Herpetosiphon gulosus: one gene and its partner. The protein of the gene in region 1 binds, or shares a complex with, the protein of each later gene. Links are inferred from orthologs where the notes say so. Each region holds a gene or a part of one and is shown on either strand. Other genes may lie near its edges. The genes, in order: groL and metK.

Region 1 (3,308 bases):
CTCGTGGCGCAAAATCAGCTTTTGATCGGGCATGCCGAAAATCGCTTCAATGCTAATGACATAGCCTGGCAAACGGACTGAATGTACCTGTTGCTCTGCCATTCGTGCACCACGGGTTGCTTGGTCGCCTACAATCTCTTCGGTTGGCACGGTTTGGGCTGAATCACGCACTTGGCCTAAGCGATAGGCTAATTCGCGGGCTGTTCCGCTCGGCGCATCGATTTTCTTGTCACTGGCATAATCGATAATTTCGCTATACGGAATGTAACGCGCTGCAATTGTGGCAAATTTTTGCAATAACACCACGGTTAATGCAAAGTTGCCGACCGCTAGCACTCCACGTTGGGCTTTTAGCGCAGCCTCGTGGATTATGGCATAGGCTGCATCATCTAAGCCCGATGTGCCAATCACCACATGCGATCCCTGCGCCAAGGCTTGTAACACATTGTTGAGTGCTACAGCAGGCTTGGTGTATTCAACAAACACATCGCAGGGCTGGCTCAACGCTTCCTCGGCGGTGGCGAATACTGAACAATCCAGCTTAGGCTGATTCAAGACAATACCCAACTGTTGGCCTGCATGGCTACGTGATACTGCTGCAACCAAACTCAAATCATTGGTTTGGGCGATGCCTTGGGCAAGCGCCGAGCCAGCCCAGCCAGTTGCCCCAGCTAAACATACCCGAATTGACATAAAAAATCCTTCTAAATTGTGCCAACTCTATGATACAGGTTAAAGCAAAACCCCCGTTGTTCAGTTGAACAACAGGGGTTTTGGGTTGCCACTTGGGCTGGATTAGAAATCCATGCCGCCCATGCCACCCATACCGCCAGGAGCTGGTGCAGCTTCTTTTTCTGGGATATCGGCGACCAAGGCATCGGTGGTCAAGATCATCGAGGCAATCGAGACGGCGTTTTGCAAGGCCGAGCGAGTTACCTTGGCTGGGTCGATGATACCCATTTCGACCATTGAGCCATATTCGCCAGTGATGACGTTGTAGCCAAGGGTTGAGTCGCCTTGATCTTTTTGCAAGCGGCGCACGGTGTCGATAATCACGGCACCATCTTCACCAGCGTTGCGAGCCAATTGGCGAATTGGTTCTTCCAAGGCGCGGCGCAGAATCAAGACAGCAGCTTTTTCGTCTTGGTTGGCTGGCACAACGCTATCCAAGGCTGGCAACACGCTCAACAAGGCAATCCCGCCACCAGGTACGATACCTTCTTCAACAGCTGCACGAGCGGTTGAGAGCGCATCTTCGACGCGGTGCTTGCGTTCTTTCAATTCTGGCTCGGTTGCAGCACCAACCTTGAGCACTGCCACGCCACCAGCCAATTTGGCCAAGCGTTCTTGCAGTTTCTCGCGATCGAAATCGCTGGTGGTAGTTTCAATTTGAGCACGAATTTGTTCGATCCGAGCTTTGATTGCTTCTTCGTCGCCGCGGCCTTCGATAACCGTGGTTTCGTCTTTGTTGGCAATCACGCGGCGAGCGCGGCCCAAATCTTCGACCGTGGCGCTGTCAAGCTTGCGGCCAATTTCTTCGCTGATAACCGTACCACCGGTGAGGATGGCAATATCTTGCAACATGGCTTTGCGGCGATCGCCGAAGCCAGGCGCTTTGATTGCCAACACGTTGATCGTGCCGCGCAATTTGTTCAACACGAGGGTTGGCAAGGCTTCGCCGTCGATGTCTTCAGCGATAATTACGAAGTTCTTGGTGAATTGCAAGACTTTTTCGAGCACTGGCAAGATTTCTTGGATCGAGCTGATCTTCTTGTCGGTGATCAAAATGTAAGGGTCTTCCAAATCTGATTCCATGCGGTCGCTGTTGGTGACGAAGTAGGCTGAGATGTAGCCACGATCGAATTGCATACCTTCGGTATATTCGGTTTCGTAGCCCAAGCCTTTGCCTTCTTCAACGGTGATAACGCCGTCTTTACCAACTTTGTCCATCACTTCAGCAATCAAATCGCCAATTGACGAATCGGCAGCTGAGATGGTGGCAACGCTTGAGATGTCGGTGCGATCGTTGACTGGCTTGGCCAAATCGCGGATTGCTTGCAACAAAACGGCAGTGCCTTTGTCCAAGCCACGCTTGATCATCATCGAGTTAGCGCCAGCAGCCACTTGGCGTAAGCCTTCGTGGACAATTGCTTGAGCCAAAACGGTTGCGGTGGTCGTACCGTCACCAGCAACATCGTTGGTTTTGGTTGCGGCTTCAACCAACAAGCGAGCGCCCATGTTTTCAAATGGGTCTTTCAATTCGATTTCTTTAGCAACGGTAACGCCGTCGTGGGTTACGGTTGGTGAGCCGAATTTTTTATCGATAGCGACGTTGCGACCGCGTGGCCCCAAGGTCGTCTTAACTGCATCTGCAACCACATCCACGCCACGTTTGAGAGCGCGGCGGGCTTCTTCATTAAAAGCAACTTGCTTTGCCATTGGTAAATAATCCTCCTAAGAAGCGTCGCGAATTAGCCTTAGCCTTGAACGACGGCCAAAATATCTTTTTCAGCCAAAATCAAATAATCTTCGTCGTCCAACTTGATCTCGGTGCCAGCATATTTGGCAAACAGCACCCGATCACCAACTTGCACTGCAACTGGCACGCGCTTGCCGTTATCATCCAACTTGCCTTCACCAACGGCCACAACGAGGCCTTCTTGAGGCTTTTCTTTATTCGCTGTGTCGGGCAGGAACAAGCCACTTTTGGTTTTTTCTTCTTTGGCTTGAGGCTTGATCACCACACGATCGGCCAAGGGGCGAATCCGGAAATCAGACATGGTTATGTGTCCTCCTTAGTTGACCATTTAGCAATCTACTGTGATGAGTGCTAAATCCAAGTGCTAGTGTATGTGGTTCTATTAAGCTTGTCAAGGCTGTGTTTATCACTCTTGGGCTGAGAGTGCTAAAGCGATTTAGCTCATTCTGAAGGGCAAAAATCGTGCTGCTAGCCTGATTTAGCTGCGTTAAGCGATTGTTAGAATTGAGTAAAATCGTAGCAAGCGTGCTCATTTGACCAAGCCTGTTACTTTTTGCGCATCATCAACGATGTATTGAGTGCAAGGCCATTGCAGATTCAGACTATATGAGGAGGCTGATGTATGGCATTGATCCAGCGGCTCGTTGCAGAAACAACGCCATTCGATCAGCAAACTCGTGATGATCATCGTGATGTGGCGTTGGCAGTGGCGGGCGATCATGAGGCCTTTTTGCGCTTGTACCAACGCTATATCACGCCTGTTTATCGGTTTCTGATGGCCCGTTTGCAACAGCACCACGATGCTGAGGAAGTTGCGGCGCTAGCCTTC
Region 2 (3,253 bases), on another replicon or contig:
CTTTCCACAAAACAGCATGGCCCATTATACAATTAATTAATAGGTATTAACGCAAGCTGCGGCGCGGTGCTATAGGTTAAATGATAAAACCATCCACGACGGATGGTTCAGCGTGTTAGATTCAGTTATTGCTGTTGCTGATTTTGCTCTTGCCATTCAGCATATGAAGTTGGGTTTTGTTTAGGTTTGCGGCTCGCGATCACCGCGAGTTGTTTAACCTGAGCGATTTCAGTTTCAATATCGCTAGAAATTGGCTGCTCATTACGCAATCGTTGGCGTTGTTCGGCTTCAAGCAGTTCAATATAACGCTTTCGATACAAGCTGGCTGCGTTTGCTGAACTTGGATCTTGAGGATTTTTACGCGCCTGATGTAAAACTTGTTGGTAGCGTTGTTTGGCCGCTTGTTTGGCTTCTTCCTTTTTTGATAGATAGGCTAATTGGCTTGCGATGATCAGGCCAATAATTGCCAGCATGATGCCCAAAAAAGCTGTCTCCATAAACATTCTCCCGTATGATTTAGATTTGGTATGATATTGTTGGCTCAACGTTATAAGTTATACCCCATCAAAGGCTGGATGATATGAAATTGTACCATCTAAATCTACTAATGTCCCAACAACTAATTCCATTGCCATAAAAACCTCGGCAGGCACCGGGTAGTGGCAGCGCAAATGCCAGCTAGCGGCAGGCCGAAAGCCAAATCGTTGGTAATACGCTGGATCACCCAAGACAACTAAGGCCTGAATTGCCGCCTGACGACAAGCTTCAAGCCCAGCCTTGACCAAGGCCGCACCGATACCTGTACGTTGGTGGCTTGGTAACACCGCCAATGGCCCCAAGCCCCAAATCTTGATGCGGCTTGGCGCTTGATCATACTGCACCGGGCTGAACAGAATATGCCCAACAATCTGAGCATCTAATTCTGCAACTAACGAAATTGTGGTGCTTGCTTGACGTAATGTATTGACTGAATCTGCTTCATCAATCCGCCCAAACGCTGCTTGATTGATGCTGGTAATGGCGGCCAAATCGGCGTTGGTTTCAGGTCGAATCTGAATCATCATGCTCCTAAAATGCCAAGAGCTACCATCTTGCAGGTAGCTCTCGGTATTGTATTGATTGAACTTACAGGCCAGCTTCAGCGCGAAGCAATTCGGCTTTGTCGGTGCGTTCCCATGGCAAATCGACATCGCTGCGGCCAAAGTGACCGTAGGCAGCGGTTTGGCGATAGATTGGGCGGCGCAGATCGAGATCACGGATGATCGCACCTGGGCGCAGATCAAAGTGCTTGTTGATCAATTCCAACAATTTTTCGTCGCTGACTTTGGCGGTGCCAAAGGTTTCAAACGAGATTGAAAGTGGCTTTGAAACGCCGATTGCATAACTGACTTGCAATTCAAAGCGTTCGGCTAAGCCAGCAGCCACAATGTTTTTGGCAACATAGCGAGCAGCATAGGCAGCTGAGCGGTCAACCTTGGTTGAATCTTTGCCTGAGAATGCGCCGCCACCGTGGCGAGCAACCCCGCCGTAGGTATCAACGATGATCTTGCGGCCAGTCAAGCCTGAATCGCCCATTGGGCCGCCAGTAACGAAGCGCCCAGTTGGGTTGATGAAAATCTTGGTGTTTTCGTCAAGCATGCCTTCAGGAATCACAGGCTTGATCACTAATTCGATCACATCCTTGTGAATCCGCTCGTTATCGACGTTGGGATCATGTTGGGTTGAGATCAACACGGTATCGACGCGCACAGGCTTGCCGTGGCTATATTCGACGGTTACTTGGCTCTTGCCGTCGGGGCGCAAGTAGCCGACTTCGCCAGTTTTGCGCACTTTGGCCAAGCGACGGGTCAATTGGTGAGCTAACGAAATCGTCAAAGGCATAAATTCATCGGTTTCGTTACAAGCAAACCCGAAAACCATACCTTGATCGCCAGCGCCAACTTTTTCAATTTCAGCTTCGCGGCTGGCTTGATCATCGCGTACTTCCAAGGCCACGTCAACGCCTTGAGCAATGTCAGGCGATTGGCCGTGCAAGGCGACGATAATCCCACAGGTTTCGGCATCGAAGCCAAACTTGCCACGGGTGTAGCCGATATCGCTGACGACTTTGCGTACAATATCTTGGACTTCAACATAGCCCTTGGTGGTAACTTCGCCAAGCACCACGATCAAGCCGGTGGTGGTAGCGGTTTCGCAAGCCACCCGCGACATGGGGTCTTGGGCCAACAATTCATCCAAGATCGCATCGGAAACTTGGTCACAAATTTTATCGGGGTGTCCTTCAGTCACCGATTCTGAGGTGAAGAAGAACTGTGGAGCACGCATAAACGTAGTTGCATCCATTGAGTTTTATCTCCTAAATCTATGGTTAACCAATCTTGAAATTCCACACTCATTGGGTTCTCTGAGGATTGGTTTGGTTGCTAATGCTTGGATTCCCTCACCCCAGCCCCTCGCCGACTGCGGCGGTAGAGGGGTATTTGTTTCCCCCTCGCCTCGCGTGCAGGAGAGGGGGCTAGGGGGTGAGGGAATATTGCTAATACTGAAGCCGAAGGCGGATTAATGCACTTCGGCCTCAGTCACGTTAGCATAAGATCGTTGAACTAGCCTGAACCAGCCTCAAACGATCGATCAGACTAGGTGCCTTCTTCCCATGAGTTGAGGTAGGTTACTTGAGCTTCGGTCAAGATATCGATGCTGATACCCATTGCTGCAAGCTTCAAGCGAGCAATTTCTTGGTCAACTTCGACTGGCAAGGCGTACACTTTGTTTTCCAACTTGCCTTTGTTGGTCAAGAGGTATTCGCTGGCCAAAGCTTGGTTGGCGAATGATTGATCCATCACGGCGCTTGGGTGACCTTCAGCCGAAGCCAAGTTGATCAAGCGGCCTTCGCCCAACAAGTTGATGCGGCGGCCATCAGCCATGACATATTGATCGATGAATTCGCGTGGTTGTTTCTTTTCAACTGCCATTTTTTCCAAGGCTGGAATATCGATTTCAACGTTGAAGTGGCCTGAGTTACAAACAATCGCGCCATCTTTCATTGCATCGAAATCTTCAGCATCGAGTACGTGAATATCGCCAGTGGCGGTGATGAAGATATCGCCAATGCGAGCAGCTTCAACCATTGGCATCACGCGGAAGCCGTCCATTGCAGCTTCGAGCGCCTTGATTGAATCGATTTCGGTGACGATGATGTTGGCACCTAGACCGTGGGCACGCATTGCGATCCCTTTTGAACACCAGCCGTAAC

Evidence for each region.
Region 2: the proteins of groL (region 1) and metK are in contact, whole or in part, in a cryo-EM structure (PDB 8P4O), measured with the Escherichia coli proteins. The link is inferred for Herpetosiphon gulosus from one-to-one orthologs.

Annotation. Positions count from the first base shown.
Region 1 is NZ_BAABRU010000013.1:517-3,824, forward strand. Bases 118-3,098 are described here. They hold groL (chaperonin GroEL), read right to left. Parts: upstream 2,440-3,098; coding sequence 796-2,439; downstream 118-795. Other genes in these bases: dapB (4-hydroxy-tetrahydrodipicolinate reductase), read right to left, coding at 118-693; groES (co-chaperone GroES), read right to left, coding at 2,478-2,780. Also shown: more of dapB, read right to left, coding at 1-117; ABEB26_RS17445 (RNA polymerase sigma factor), read left to right, coding at 3,102-3,308.
Region 2 is NZ_BAABRU010000016.1:55,828-59,080, forward strand. The notes cover bases 235-3,160. They hold metK (methionine adenosyltransferase), read right to left. Parts: upstream 2,344-3,160; coding sequence 1,126-2,343; downstream 235-1,125. Other genes in these bases: ABEB26_RS19880 (hypothetical protein), read right to left, coding at 235-497; ABEB26_RS19885 (GNAT family N-acetyltransferase), read right to left, coding at 555-1,064; ahcY (adenosylhomocysteinase), read right to left, coding at 2,637-3,160. Outside these bases: more of ABEB26_RS19880, read right to left, coding at 126-234; more of ahcY, read right to left, coding at 3,161-3,253. UniProt on the Escherichia coli protein: Catalyzes the formation of S-adenosylmethionine (AdoMet) from methionine and ATP.